2 regions of the Klebsiella sp. CSG-1 genome follow, and region 1 is predicted to be linked to the other one. Evidence: predicted binding sites of a transcription regulator. Region 1 holds the regulator's gene; the other holds the start of a gene.
What was found. Region 1 encodes PhoB, which activates phosphate uptake and scavenging genes when phosphate is short. Its sites were predicted from a motif close to CTGTCATAAAACTGNCNNAT; they were not measured.
Positions count from the first base shown of each region.

Region 2: uvrB (excinuclease ABC subunit UvrB) is a predicted target of PhoB. The motif match lies at 5,851-5,870, and genes of this name have one in related genera.

Region 1 covers NZ_JBWNLD010000001.1:797,148-804,865, reverse strand. Annotated here, with positions in the region: gene AC007G_RS03910 (NUDIX hydrolase) at 1-330, opposite strand, end outside; gene sbcC (exonuclease subunit SbcC) at 656-3,814, opposite strand; gene sbcD (exonuclease subunit SbcD) at 3,811-5,013, opposite strand; gene phoB (phosphate response regulator transcription factor PhoB) at 5,223-5,912, shown strand; gene phoR (phosphate regulon sensor histidine kinase PhoR) at 5,934-7,229, shown strand; gene brnQ (branched-chain amino acid transporter carrier protein BrnQ) at 7,644-7,718, shown strand, end outside.
Region 2 covers NZ_JBWNLD010000001.1:231,139-238,856, reverse strand. Annotated here, with positions in the region: gene bioA (adenosylmethionine--8-amino-7-oxononanoate transaminase) at 1-1,001, opposite strand, end outside; gene bioB (biotin synthase BioB) at 1,087-2,127, shown strand; gene bioF (8-amino-7-oxononanoate synthase) at 2,124-3,281, shown strand; gene bioC (malonyl-ACP O-methyltransferase BioC) at 3,265-4,020, shown strand; gene bioD (dethiobiotin synthase) at 4,013-4,735, shown strand; gene AC007G_RS01155 (ABC transporter ATP-binding protein) at 4,677-5,399, opposite strand; gene uvrB (excinuclease ABC subunit UvrB) at 6,137-7,718, shown strand, end outside.

The DNA.
Region 1 (7,718 bases):
AATCGGCAGCCCCCTTTTTTTCCCTTCCTCGACATCAAGATCGGCACCCCGGGACTCCCCCGGTATACGCAAAATCGCGTCGCAGCGGCTAATCAAACGATGCGCGACGGGATATAAAAACTCTTCGCTGATCGGATCGCCTGTTTCTTTTGAACCTGCGGCTTTGGCAATAGGTAAAGCGAGCCACTCGCCAATAACAGGAATATGCCCTTTACGATAAATACTCAGCGCAACCTGTGCCATGGCGTCCAGGTTGGCAGCAATCAGTTCCGGGTGATTATTGGTACCGCTGCGGACGGGGCCCGCAACCAGAATAAGACAACTTTTCATCTCTAAGACCTTCTTAATATATGAGCGGGAAGACGGGAAACCCGATGGATATCCGGAAAGGCGCTTTTACCTGGCGCGTACCTGTCGGGTATGTTGACCTGCGTGTTTGTGCACGAATGACGGTGTTAATCGATTTTTCCGTTTTTTGGTGCCTGAAACGTCATGTCTATGCCTGTTTATTCTCATTAAGGAAAGAGAAATGAAATTAACATGCATATTCGTGCGTGATCAAGATAATTCGTGAAGTGGCGGCAGGAATAATGCGCCGGGGGAAGGGCGACCTTTCCCCTAAGGGAAAGGTCTTCAGCGGAGGAATCGCTGGGGGTTACTCGACGGAAAACATTTTATCCAGCCGGCTGTAGCCAAGGCCGTTGATTTTCTTAACTTTGATCTGCACCGGAATCCGCTCTTTCATTGCTTCAACGTGGCTTATCACGCCGATCACCTTGCCGCTGGCATTCAGGGCGTCGAGCGCATCCAGCGCAGTATCGAGCGTTTCGCTATCGAGCGTGCCGAACCCTTCATCAAGAAACAGTGAATCGATGCGCGTTTTGTGGCTCACCAGATCGGACAGCGCCAGCGCCAGCGCCAGGCTGACAAGGAAGCTTTCACCGCCGGAGAGGGTTCGGGTATCGCGTACCGCATCCGCCTGCCAGGTATCAACCACTTCCAGCTCCAGTGCTTCGCTGGCCTTGCGCTGAAGCTGGTAGCGCCCGTGCAGGCGATTGAGCTGATGGTTCGCCAGCCAGACCAGGTTATCCAGCGTTAGCCCCTGGGCGAATTTACGGAACTTATCGCCCTCTTTAGAACCGATCAGCGCATTAAGCCATGCCCAGTCCTCGAGCTGCTGCCCGGCCAGCGCGATCTCCTGATGCAATGTCTGCTGGCGTTGCTGGTTCCCGGCGTTCTGTTTCAGCTGTTGGCGGATCTCTCCCTGGCGGGCGCTGTTTTCCCGCAGCTGCGGCGCCAGCTGGAGCAGACGGGCCTGGACCTGCTCCAGCGGTTGGGTGAGGTCGACGTCTGCCGGCGGTTGCTGCTGATGCCGGGCAAGCGCATCGCGGGCGCGCAGCGCCAGGGCGTTATTTTGCTGTACCGCATTTTCCAGCGTCTGTTTAAGCCGCTCCAGCCGCTGGCGCGTCTCTTCGTCGAGCATGGCAGCGAGAAAGGCCTGCTGGTCGGCAAACGGGCTGCTGGAGAGTGCGGCAGCGAACCGGGTTTGCGTCTCCCGCAGCGCTTCCTGCTGCTGGCTCTCCTGCTGGCTCAGCGTCCGCCACTGGCTTTGCAATGCCAGACAGTCGTCGTGCACCTGACGCCAGCCCGTCAGCGGCGCCGGATCGGCTATCTCGTCCGCTGGCGGAAGGGACTCCGGCTCTGTCTGCGGAAGCGTATCCAGCAGCGGCGTCAGCTGTTGAAGCTGCTCCTGAAGCGCAACAAATTGGTTCTGTTTTTCCTGCCACAGGCGGCTCTCTGCTTCCCGCTGCGCCAGCCACTCCGCCGTCCGATCGGCCTGCGGAACGCTGAGCGCGAAGGGCGAGAGTTCCGCCTCCAGCTGCGCGCGCCGTTGTTCCTGCTCCTGCTGGAGCTGCCTGAGCTGTTGCTCGCCCGCCTGCTGCTGGGCCTGCCAGGCCAGTCGCTGCTGGTGCTGATACAGCTGCTGTTCGCTCTCCTGCTGGGCCGCCAGCCAGCCGGGAATATCATCCTGCGGCTGCAGTTCGCAATGGAGTCCGCTGATGGTTGTCTGCCATTGCGAGGTGAGCGCTTGCTCCTGCTGGAGGAGTGAGTCCAGCTCTTCTTTCTCTTTAACCTGTTGTTTAAGCAGTGCCTCAAGCTGACCGCGTAGCTGGGCGCCTTCTTCCGTCAGCTGTTTGACTTCACGCTCCAGACTATCCCGGCGGGCCTGATTCACGCCGGGTTCCAGCGCCCGGTATTGCGCGACCGCCGGGTGTTCGCTGGAACCGCACAGTGGACAAGGGCTCCCGGGCTGCAGGCGAGCGCGCTCTTCCTCCAGCCCGACAATGCGCGCTTCCAGCTCACAAATAGCCTTCACATCGCTGAATTGCTGATGTTTTTCTTTGTATGCCAGCCGGCGCTGGGCCAGGGTTGTTTCCAGCTTTTCCTGCTCCTCGCGGCGGGCCTGCTCCGCGGTTTGCAACTGCTGCTGACGCTGACGAAGCGGCAACAGGCGACTGTGCAGCGTCGAAAGCTGCTGGCGCAGCGGGCGAGCGGCGGCGTGCTGCGCCAGGCTGGCGGTAACCTGGTCGGCATCCAGCGTCAGCGCCGCAGGCGGCAGCTCCGAAAGCTTGCGAGTGGTTTCCGCCAGGCTCTGCTGCACGGCGTTCTGCTGTTGGGCATCGCGCGCCTGCTGCTGGAAGACGGCCCGCCAGCCCGCCAGCGAGTTTCCCCACTGGCGATAGCTATCGTGTTCTTTAAGCCACAGGTTGAGGGCGTGATGGGCATCCTGTAAGCGCGTCATCTGCCGGCTGGCGGCAAGGCGAATCCCGGCGCGCAGCCGCAGCCTGTCCTGTAAGCGAGTATTCACTTCCTCCACCTGGCGGTGGGTTTGCGCCAGCTCGGCGCTTTGCTCCTGCTGCCGGGTCCACAGCGGACGCAGCTGCTCTGCCGGCTGCGCGTTGAGCAGCGCCGCGAGCTGCGGCTGGGCCTGCTCCAGCGCCTGCTGCGCCTCCTGTAGCCGGATCTGCGACTGCGAGGCTTCCGCGCTGAGCTCCTGCTGGCGCAGCAGCCACTGCTGCGTCGCCTGCAGGCGGGTTTGCTCAGCGAGCTGTAGACGCTCTTCATCAGTAAGTGCTTGCAAACTTTGCTGTAACGCCTGCTGTTGCTCATCGCTCAGCAGCAGAACGCCGGACGCCTGGGCCTGAAGTTTCTCCAGTTCATTGCGGGCAAGTTTATGCTTTTCAAACACCTGTGCTGAAATTTGACCGTAGATTTCGGTGCCGGTCAGCTCTTCCAGCAGCTCAGCGCGTTCTTTCGGTTTGGCATTGAGGAACGCGGCGAACTGGCCTTGCGAAAGCAGCATTGAGCGGGTAAAGCGACCGTAATCCAGTCCGGTGAGCGAAGCGGTAAGTTCGAGTTTATCTTTGACTTTATCGGCGAGGATCTGCCCATCGTCGCAGCGCGCCAGTTCAACGCGCGGGGCCTGCAGGTTGCCCTCCGGCTGATTGCGGGCGCGGTTCTGGCTCCAGAAGGCGCGATAGGCGGTCCCTTTGACCTCAAATTCCACTTCCGCCAGACATTCGGCGGTATCGCGGGTCATCAGATCGTTTTGCGATTGCGAGACGCTGCTCAGACGCGGCGTTTCGTGATACAGCGCGAGGCAGATAGCGTCCAGCAGAGTGGTTTTCCCGGCGCCGGTGGGGCCGGTGATGGCAAACAGCCCGTTGCTGGCGAACGGTTCTGCGGTGAAGTCGATTTTCCATTCGCCTTTTAACGAGTTGATATTTTTCAGGCGCAAACTCAGAATTTTCACAGGTGCTCCTCACCATTCAGACTATGCAGCGTTTCGTTGAACAGCTGCGTCAGGCGCAGCTGCTGCGCCTCTTCCAGCGTTTCCTGCGCCAGGCGGCGTTCAAACACCTCCTCGACCTGCAGTTCGCTCAGCGTCTCCCGCCGCTCGCCCGCCAGGATGCGTTCACGTTGGGCGCGGCTGCGGCGAACCAGCAGCACTTCCACCGGCAGATCTTCGGTCTGAGCCTGAATTTTGCGCTGAATATCATGGAGATATTCGTCACTGGTAATTTCAATATCCAGCCAGACGACCGGCTCCTGAGGGGCGTCCCGCCACTGGGTGAGATGTTCGCTGATGCTGGAGAAATCGCCTTTCAGCACCGCCAGCGGCTGCGTCACCGGCACCGTCAGAGGAAGCACCTCCGTCAGCTGCCCGTCGGTGAAGGTCACCAGATTGACGCTTTTGCTTTTTCCTGTCTCATCAAAGCTGAGGGCGATGGGGGAGCCGCTGTAGCGAATATGTTCGCTGCCGCCAATCTTTTGCGCCCGGTGAATATGGCCGAGGGCAATATAATCAACGGGGGGAAAATGGCTGGCGGGAAATGCCTCCAGCGTGCCGATGTAGATCTCGCGCACCGCATCGCTTTTGCTGGCGCCGACGGTGGTCAGGTGGCCGCTGGCGACGATCGGCAGCGGACGATCGTCGCGCAGGGCGCAGGCCGCTTCGTACTGCTGCTGATAATAGTCGCTGATGGCGTTCAACAGCAGCTGCTGTTTTTCGCCGCTGGAGTGTCCGGCCTGGCTGGTGACCAGCTCGCGCGGGCGCAGGAAGGGGACCGGGCAAAATATGGCGCCGGGGGTGCCGTCGCGCTGCGGCAGAATAAAGGGGGCATGGCCGGCGCTGGCCACCACCGTGGTTTTCAGAAAGGCCAGAATATCGCGGGATTCATTCAGCGTCGCCACCGAATCGTGGTTGCCCGCCAGTACCACCAGCTGGCAGCCGGTCTGCTGAAGCTGAACCACAAAGCGGTTATACAGCTCGCGAGCGTAGCTTGGCGGCGAGCCGGTATCAAAGATGTCGCCGGCGACAATAATGGCATCGACCTCGTGCGCCTGCGCGCTGGTCAGCAGCCAGTTGAGAAAGGCCGAGTGTTCGGCGGCGCGGCTCTTGCTGTAAAAATTCTGGCCAAGGTGCCAGTCAGAGGTGTGGATGATGCGCATAAGTATTCCCTGGCGAAAAAGCATGGGCGCATTATATACCTGTCATCCGGCAGGTTGCCCCTTTAACGCCTGCAGGATCGATTGTTACTCCTTGTCATTATTCAAAATCCGCTATCATATGACGGTCATTTTCTTCATAAATCTGTCACAAAACTGACGCATAATGGCGCCGCACTCTATACTGATGGCTAAAAAATACAGGGTAAATAATGGCGAGAAGAATTCTGGTCGTTGAAGATGAAGCTCCGATCCGCGAAATGGTCTGCTTTGTTCTTGAGCAAAACGGCTTTCAGCCCGTCGAGGCGGAAGATTATGACAGTGCGGTGAATCAACTCAATGAACCCTGGCCTGATTTGATTCTCCTCGACTGGATGCTGCCGGGCGGATCGGGTCTCCAGTTTATCAAGCTGCTCAAGCGTGAGGCGATGACCCGCGATATCCCGGTCGTCATGCTCACCGCCCGCGGTGAAGAAGAGGATCGTGTACGTGGTCTGGAAACCGGCGCCGATGATTACATCACTAAGCCTTTTTCACCGAAAGAGCTGGTGGCGCGAATCAAAGCGGTGATGCGCCGTATTTCGCCGATGGCTGTGGAAGAAGTGATTGAAATGCAAGGGCTTAGCCTTGACCCTTCCTCCCATCGGGTGATGACCGGAGAAAGTCCGCTGGACATGGGGCCGACGGAGTTTAAATTGCTACACTTCTTTATGACTCACCCGGAACGCGTCTACAGCCGCGAACAGCTGCTGAATCACGTCTGGGGGACGAACGTGTATGTAGAAGACAGAACGGTGGATGTGCATATTCGCCGTCTGCGTAAAGCGCTGGAACATAGCGGCCATGACCGGATGGTACAAACGGTCCGCGGCACGGGATATCGTTTCTCCGCCCGTTTCTGAATCTCGACAGGAGTGTGAACCGTGCTGGAACGGCTGTCATGGAAAAGGCTGGCGCTTGAGCTTTTCTTATGTTGTATCCCGGCCCTGATTCTTGGGGCGGTGGTGGGTTATCTGCCGTGGTTTTTGCTGGCGGCAGTAACCGGACTTCTCATCTGGCATTTCTGGAATTTATTACGTCTTTCATGGTGGCTATGGGTCGACCGTAGCATGACGCCACCGCCGGGAAGCGGCAGCTGGGAACCGCTGCTCTACGGCCTTCACCAGATGCAGATGCGCAATAAAAAGCGCCGACGCGAACTGGGCAGTCTGATCAAACGCTTTCGTAGCGGGGCGGAGTCGTTGCCCGATGCGGTGGTGCTGACGACGGAGGAGGGGGCCATCTTCTGGTGTAATGGTCTGGCTCAGCAGATCCTCAATCTGCGCTGGCCGGACGACAGTGGACAAAATATTCTTAACCTCCTGCGCTACCCTGAATTTGCTCACTACCTCAAAAACAGGGATTTCTCAAAGCCGCTCAATCTGGTCCTCAATACTGCTCGTCATCTGGAGATCCGCGTCATGCCCTACAGCGACAAACAGTGGCTGATGGTGGCGCGCGATGTGACGCAGATGCACCAGCTGGAAGGCGCGCGGCGCAACTTTTTTGCCAACGTCAGCCATGAGCTTCGCACGCCGTTAACGGTACTGCAGGGCTATCTGGAGATGATGCAGGAGCAGGTGCTGGAAGGGATGACGCGCGAAAAAGCGCTGCACACGATGCGCGAGCAAACCCAGCGCATGGAGGGGTTAGTCAAGCAGCTGCTGACGCTGTCGCGGATTGAAGCGGCGCCGACGCTGGCCATGAATGACAAAATCGACGTGCCGATGATGCTGCGGGTGGTGGAGCGAGAAGCCCAGACGCTCAGCCAGCAGAAGCAGACGCTCCACTTCCACGTCGATGAGACGCTGCTGGTGCTGGGCAACGAAGAGCAGCTGCGAAGCGCGATGTCCAATCTGGTGTATAACGCGATTAACCATACGCCAGCGGGGACGGAGATTACCGTCAGCTGGCAACGGGCGCCGCATGGCGCGTTGTTCAGCGTCGAGGATAACGGTCCGGGGATTGCGCCCGAGCACATTCCGCGTCTGACCGAGCGCTTCTATCGCGTGGATAAGGCGCGTTCGCGGCAAACCGGCGGCAGCGGTCTTGGGCTGGCGATTGTCAAACATGCGGTAAATCATCACGACAGTCGCCTGGAAATTGAGAGTACGGTAGGTAAAGGGACGCGTTTTAGTTTCTTACTCCCGGAACGTTTAATTGCCAAAAAAAGCGCCTGAACGCGCCCTTGTCAACATGACTTGCCAATGACCAGCTTCGGCTGGTCATTTTCGTTTGCAGTCACTTTTTAGCCGCGTAATTAATGAACGCCTGCTGCTTTTTTGTTCGCATGATTAGCCGGAGGTTTTCCTTAGATATGGTCAATAATCCCGCTCATAAAAATAGACTTAGCATAATCATCTGCTTTTGCGATCCCGCCTTGCATTAAAACGTTATAAGCGTTTAAATTGCCCCCCATGCAGTCGCAGACAGACTGTTTTTGCGTGGTAATTCAAAAAACAATTCTTTCCCACGCGTGTTCGGGAGCATATCCCGCTGATTTTTCCGGCAACCACCGCTGTATCCTCCCTCAGGGGAAGACACGGTATTTTCCGTTTGTTAACAACACCACATCCACAGGCAGTAATGAATTTATGACCCATCAGTTAAAATCTCGCGACATTATCGCGTTGGGCTTTATGACCTTCGCGTTGTTCGTTGGCGCAGGC
Region 2 (7,718 bases), 570 kb from region 1:
CCTTGCCATTCGCCGCTTTCCAGCAGCCGCAGGCTTTCTGTCGCCACCGCGCAGGCCAGCGGGTTGCCCATAAAGGTCGGACCGTGCATAAAGCAGCCGGCTTCGCCGTTGCTGATGGTCTCTGCCACCGGCCGGGTGGTGAGGGTGGCCGACAGCGTCATCGTTCCGCCGGTCAGCGCTTTACCGAGACACAAAATATCCGGGGCGATATCCGCGTGTTCGCAGGCAAACAGCTTGCCGGTCCGGCCAAATCCGGTGGCAATCTCATCGGCAATCAGCAGAATGCCTTCCCGGTCGCACATCTTGCGGATGCGCTTCAGCCATTCAGGATGATACATCCTCATGCCGCCGGCGCCCTGCACGACGGGCTCGAGAATGACCGCTGCGATCTCATCCCGATGGGCTGCCATCAGGCGGGCAAACGGCACCATATCCCGTTCATCCCACTCGCCGCCAAAGCGGCTTTGCGGCGCCGGGGCGAACAGATTATCCGGCAAATAGCCTTGCCACAGGCTGTGCATGGAGTTATCCGGATCGCAGACCGACATCGCGCCAAAGGTATCTCCGTGGTAGCCATTGCGGAAGGTGAGAAAACGCCGCCGCGGTTCGCTTTTTGCCTGCCAGTACTGCAGGGCCATCTTCATGGCCACTTCCACCGCGACCGAACCGGAGTCGGCGAGGAATACGCACTCCAGCGACGCCGGGGTCATCGCCACCAGCTGGCGGCACAACGCCACCGCCGAAGGGTGGGTGATACCGCCAAACATCACGTGCGACATCTGGTCAATCTGCGCTTTCATCGCGGCGTTCAGGCGAGGGTGATTGTAACCGTGGATTGCCGCCCACCATGAAGACATCCCGTCAATCAACTGCTCGCCGCTGGCGAGGGACAGCTCGCAGCCGTGGGCGGCAACCACCGGATAGACCGGCAGAGGGGAGGTCATGGAGGTGTAGGGGTGCCAAATGTGGCGCCGATCGAAGGCGAGATCGTCCGTTGTCATAAGTGACTTGTAAACCATTTTGAAAACATTTAGGTTTACGAGTATAAACCGAACCGACAATTAACAAAACCCTTTGGAGAGGCCAATGGCTCACCACGCACGCTGGACAATGTCGCAATTTACTGAGTTGTTTAATAAACCATTGTTAGATCTGCTGTTTGAAGCGCAGCAGACCCACCGCCAGCACTTTGATCCGCGCCAGGTCCAGGTCAGCACGCTGCTGTCGATTAAAACCGGCGCCTGCCCGGAAGACTGTAAATACTGCCCGCAAAGCGCGCGCTATAAAACCGGTCTGGAATCGGAGCGCCTGATGGAAGTGGAACAGGTGCTGGAGTCCGCGCGGCAGGCAAAAAATGCCGGATCAACGCGCTTCTGCATGGGGGCCGCCTGGAAGAACCCCAACGATCGCGATATGCCGTATCTGGAGCAAATGGTCAAAGGCGTCAAAGCGTTGGGGCTCGAATCCTGCATGACGCTCGGTACCTTGACCGACAGCCAGGCGCAGCGTCTCGCGGGAGCCGGGCTGGACTACTACAACCATAACCTGGACACCTCGCCGGAATTCTACGGCAATATCATCACCACCCGCACCTACCAGGAGCGGCTGGATACCCTCGACAAAGTGCGTGACGCCGGGATTAAGGTCTGTTCCGGCGGGATAGTCGGCTTAGGCGAAACCGAGAAAGATCGCGCCGGCCTGCTGCTACAGTTGGCTAACCTGCCGACGCCGCCGGAGAGCGTGCCTATCAACATGCTGGTCAAAGTGAAAGGCACGCCGCTGGCCGATAACGACGATGTCGATGCTTTCGATTTTATCCGCACCATTGCCGTGGCGCGCATCATGATGCCGACCTCGTACGTGCGTCTTTCCGCCGGCCGCGAGCAGATGAACGAACAGACCCAGGCGATGTGCTTTATGGCCGGGGCGAACTCGATTTTCTACGGCTGCAAGCTGCTGACCACGCCGAACCCGGAAGAGGACAAAGACCTGCAGCTGTTCCGCAAGCTGGGCCTTAACCCGCAGCAGACGGCGGTGCTGGAAGGGGATAACGAACAGCAGCAGCGTCTGGAACAGGCGCTGCTCAACCCGGATACCGAGGAATATTACAACGCGGCGGCGCTATGAGCTGGTCGCAACGCATCGACCAGGCGCTGAACGAGCGGCGGGAGGCGGATGCATTCCGCCGCCGTCAGCCGGTGGCGCAGGGGGCCGGGCGTTGGCTTATCCGTGAAGATCGGCGCTGGCTGAATTTCTCCAGCAATGATTATCTCGGGCTGAGCCAGCATCCGCGGATTATCGCCGCCTGGCAGCAGGGGGCGGCGCGTTATGGCGTGGGCTCCGGCGGCTCCGGTCACGTCAGCGGTTACAGCGAGGCGCATCGTGAACTGGAAGAGAGCCTGGCGGACTGGTTGGGGTATCCGAGCGCGCTGCTGTTTATTTCCGGGTTCGCTGCCAACCAGGCGCTGATTGCCGCGCTGCTCGCCGGGGACGATCGCATCGTCGCGGATCGCCTGAGCCACGCTTCGCTGCTCGAGGCGGCCAGCCTGAGTCCGGCGCAGCTCAGACGCTTTGCGCACAATGATGTGCAGCAGTTGGACGCCCTGCTGGGCAAACCGCTGGTGGGTCAGCAACTGGTGGTGACGGAAGGGGTCTTCAGCATGGATGGCGACAGCGCCCCGCTCGGCGCCATCTCCCGAACCACCCGGGCTGCCGGCGGCTGGCTGCTGGTGGATGATGCGCACGGCATTGGCGTGGTGGGCGAAGAGGGGCGCGGCAGCTGCTACGCGCAGCATGTCCGTCCTGAGCTGCTGGTGGTGACCTTTGGTAAAGCCTTTGGCGTCAGCGGCGCGGCAGTCCTGTGCGACGAGGCGCTGGCGGACTATCTGCTGCAGTTTGCCCGCCATCTGATTTACAGCACCGCCATGCCGCCGGCCCAGGCGGTAGCGCTGAGCGCCGCACTGGCGGTGATCCGCAGCGACGACGGCCAGCAGCGGCGGGAAAAACTGGCCAGCCGCGTGGCGCAATTTCGCGCCGGTATGGCCGGTTTTCCGGGGGAACTGAGCGCCTCGACCAGCGCGATTCAGCCGCTGATCGTTGGCGACAATACGCGGGCATTGCAGCTGGCGGCGCGCCTGCGTGAGCAGGGCTGCTGGGCAACGGCCATTCGTCCGCCGACGGTGCCGGCAGGCAGCGCGCGGCTGCGCCTGACGCTGACCGCAGCCCATGAGTCGACTGATATTACCCGTCTGCTGGAGGTGCTGCATGGCGGCGGTGAATAAACGGGCGGTGGCTGCGGCCTTTGGCCGGGCGGCCAGCCACTATTCGCAACACGATGCGCTGCAGCGTTACAGCGCCGAACTGCTGCTGCGTCAGCTCCATGGCCGCGCCTTTTCAGCGGTGCTCGACGCCGGCTGCGGACCCGGCAGCATGAGTCGCTACTGGCGTGAGGCCGGCAGTCATGTGACGGCGCTCGATCTCTCGGTTGAGATGCTGGCGCAGGCCCAGCGCGACGAGTGCGCGCATCGTTATCTTGCAGGGGATATTGAGTCGCTGCCGCTGGCCGATGCCTGCGTCGATCTGGCGTGGAGCAATCTGGCGGTGCAGTGGTGCGAGAGTCTGGCCGGCGCGCTCGACGAGCTGTGCCGGGTGGTGCGCCCCGGCGGTCGGGTGGCGTTCAGCACCTTGCTGGCCGATTCGCTTCCCGAGCTGAATCAGGCCTGGTGCGCCATCGACAGACATCCCCACGCCAACCGTTTTCTCAGCGAACAGGCGGTGCGCGAGGCGCTGGCCGGGCGGCGATCCGTTGGCGAGGTTCACGCCGTCAGCCTGCCCTTTGCCGATGCCCTGAGCGCGATGCGTTCGCTCAAAGGGATTGGGGCAACACACTTGCATCAGGGGCGCAGCGCGGCGCCGTTGAGCCGGGGAAAACTGCGTCAGCTGCAGCTGGCCTGGCCAAAACAGCAGGGCCAGTGCCCGCTGACGTACCATCTTTTTACAGGAGTCATTGCACGTGACTAAACGTTTTTTCGTCACCGGAACCGACACTGAAGTCGGTAAGACGGTCACTAGCTGCGCCCTGTTGCAGGCGGCAAGGCTGTCAGGCCTGAAGTGCGCGGGCTATAAACCGGTCGCTTCCGGAAGTGAGTTGACGGCGCTCGGGCTGCGTAACGATGATGCGCTGGCACTCCAGCGTAATAGCGGGGTGGCGCTGAGCTATGCGCAGGTTAACCCCTTTACCTTCGCCGAACCGACCTCACCGCATATCGTGAGCGCGGAGGAGGGGCGGCCGATTACGGGCGATGCGCTTTCTGCCGGGCTTCGTGAACTGGAGACGCTGGCGGAATGGGTGCTGGTGGAGGGGGCGGGGGGCTGGTTTACGCCGCTTTCCGCGACGCTGAGTTTTGCCGACTGGGTTCGCGACGAACAGCTGCCGGTCATTCTGGTGGTCGGCATTAAACTCGGCTGCATCAACCACGCGCTGCTGACGGCCCAGGCGGTACGTCAGGCCGGGCTGCCGCTGGTGGGCTGGATTGCAAACGACATCCAGCCGCCGGGTAAACGCCATGCAGAATATCTGGCGACCCTCAACGATCGACTTGCGGCTCCGTTGCTGGGTGAGATCCCATGGCTGGCGGACGCGTCGCGGCGTGAGGATCTCGGCCAGTACCTGGATCTCAGCGCGCTGGATCGGGCGTCATCCACTGTGCCAGCAGCGGTTCATCCAGCTGGATAACGCGGCCTTGCGCCACGTTACGCCCGCGATGCAGCAGGCAAAAACGGTCCGCTACCCGGCGAATAAACGGCAGGTGCTGTTCGGCAAGCAGCACCGTTAAGCCGATGTCGCGGTTCAGGCGCACCAGCAGGTCACCCAGCTTATGCACGAAGTGCTGTCCGCTGCCGCGCGAAGGCTCATCAAGAATCAGCAGACGCGGCCGGACAACCAGCGCTCTCGCCAGCGCCAGCTGGTACTGGTCATCTTCTGACAACATGGCGGCTTTATGCTGACGTCGTCCGTAGAGATCCGGAAAAAAATCGTAAATCTCCCCCTTGACGGCGACGCCCGGGTTTCCTCCGGCGGCCAGCGCAATATGCAGATTCTCCTCGACGCTCAGTTGAGAAAAGATCCGCCTGTCCTGCGGGACATAGCCGATGCCAATAATCGAACGGGAATGGGCGGAGAGCGGCGTGATATCGCAGGGCGGCGAACCGACGTCATGCCAGGTCATACTGCCGCTGGCGACCGGAAGATGCCCGGTAATGCAGTTCACCAGCGTGGTTTTGCCCATCCCCTGGAGTCCCATCACACAGGTGCACTCCCCCGGCTGAAGTTCAAGGTCGACATTCCATAGCGTGTGCTGATTTCCGTAGTACTGATTGACTGCGCGTAGACTCAACATAGACGTTTTCTCCTGTTTGGGGATAGCGGGCGACATGAAGATTCTGCAAATCTCTTGCCAGGAAAAAGAAGTTTCGGTTTTTTCCCGTATGGGCAGCTGCGGCGGGGCGGGGTGAAGGCGGGCCAGCGAGGCGGTTGCACTCTCCCGGTGCTAACGGGTATGAAAAATGGTGCAGAAAGCAACAAAAAGGCAGGCACCCTTAGCTGATAAATATCAAAAATAATTCGATAATTTTTTTTAGGCGGTCGATTTTCACCGCCGGTCGATTTCTGCGGGGTGGCAGAAGCCATGGCCTGCAGACACTTATCCACTATTCCTGTGGATAACCTTGTGTATTAGAGTTAGAGAACTTGCGGTAAGCTAGAGATTACGCGGCCTGCGGCTGAATTGGCGCGAAACCCATCTTTTGTTTAATATCATTAAATATCAATTAGTTGAATAAAAGCAATGGCTGTAAGGAAAGTGTCACCTGATGCCATAAAAGATTCACCACCTTGCTTGACAAATGTTAAATGATAAATTTTTTTGGGGATAACCCTACTGTCTGGCGGATTATTCTGCAGGATGGTCTTTTTTTACCCCAAAACGACGCGCATGCCGACGATTTCAGGAACAAACGATAATCGAATACTGTTTTTATATCCAGTATTATTTATTGGCAAAAATGAGCGTGAAGGGTAGAATTAAACACCTGCCGCATATCACCAGGCGCTTCATCCTTCTTCAGGGCCAGACATATGAGTAAAACGTTCACGCTGCATTCCGCATTCCGTCCTTCTGGCGACCAGCCGGAAGCTATCCGACGCCTGGAAGAGGGGCTGGAAGATGGTCTGGCGCACCAAACGCTGCTGGGGGTGACCGGGTCGGGTAAGACGTTCACCATTGCTAACGTTATCGCCGATCTCCAGCGTCCGACGATGGTGTTGGCGCCCAATAAGACCCTGGCGGCGCAGCTGTACGGCGAAATGAAAGAGTTCTTCCCGGACAATGCGGTGGAATATTTCGTCTCCTACTACGATTACTATCAGCCTGAAGCCTACGTGCCGAGCTCAGACACCTTCATCGAGAAGGATGCGTCGGTGAACGAGCATATCGAGCAGATGCGTCTGTCGGCGACCAAAGCGCTGCTTGAGCGGCGCGATGTGGTGGTGGTGGCTTCAGTATCGGCTATCTACGGTCTGGGCGACCCGGATCTCTACCTGAAGATGATGCTGCATCTGACCACCGGCATGCTGATCGACCAGCGGGCGATTTTGCGCCGCCTGGCGGAGCTGCAGTATACCCGTAACGATCAGGCCTTCCAGCGCGGCACCTTCCGCGTGCGCGGTGAAGTGATCGACGTCTTCCCGGCGGAATCCGACGATATTGCGCTGCGTATCGAGCTGTTCGATGAAGAGGTTGAGCGGCTGTCGCTGTTCGATCCGCTTACCGGTCAGGTTGAATCGACGATTCCGCGCTATACCATCTACCCGAAAACGCACTACGTGACGCCACGCGAGCGCATCGTGCAGGCGATGGAAGAGATTAAAGTCGAGCTCGCCGACAGGCGGAAGGTGCTGCTGGAGAACAACAAGCTGCTGGAAGAGCAGCGTCTGAGCCAGCGTACTCAGTTCGACCTCGAAATGATGAACGAGCTCGGCTACTGCTCCGGTATCGAAAACTACTCGCGCTATCTTTCCGGGCGCGGGCCGGGCGAGCCGCCGCCGACGCTGTTTGACTACCTGCCGGCGGATGGACTGCTGGTGATCGACGAATCCCACGTCACCATTCCGCAAATCGGCGGCATGTACCGCGGCGACCGGGCGCGTAAAGAGACGCTGGTGGAGTACGGCTTCCGTCTGCCGTCGGCGCTGGATAACCGCCCGCTGAAGTTCGAAGAGTTTGAGGCGCTGGCGCCGCAGACCATTTACGTCTCAGCGACGCCGGGTCCTTATGAGCTGGATAAATCCGGCGATGAGGTGGTCGATCAGGTGGTACGTCCGACCGGGCTGCTTGACCCGCTGATCGAAGTGCGTCCGGTGGCGACTCAGGTCGATGACCTGCTGTCGGAAATTCGCATCCGCGTCGCCATCAACGAGCGGGTGCTGGTCACCACTCTGACCAAACGCATGGCGGAAGATTTAACTGAGTATCTGGAAGAGCACGGCGAACGCGTGCGCTACCTGCACTCCGATATCGATACCGTGGAGCGCATGGAGATCATCCGCGACCTGCGGCTGGGCGAGTTCGATGTTCTGGTCGGTATCAACCTGCTGCGTGAAGGGCTGGATATGCCGGAAGTGTCGCTGGTGGCAATTCTGGATGCCGATAAAGAGGGCT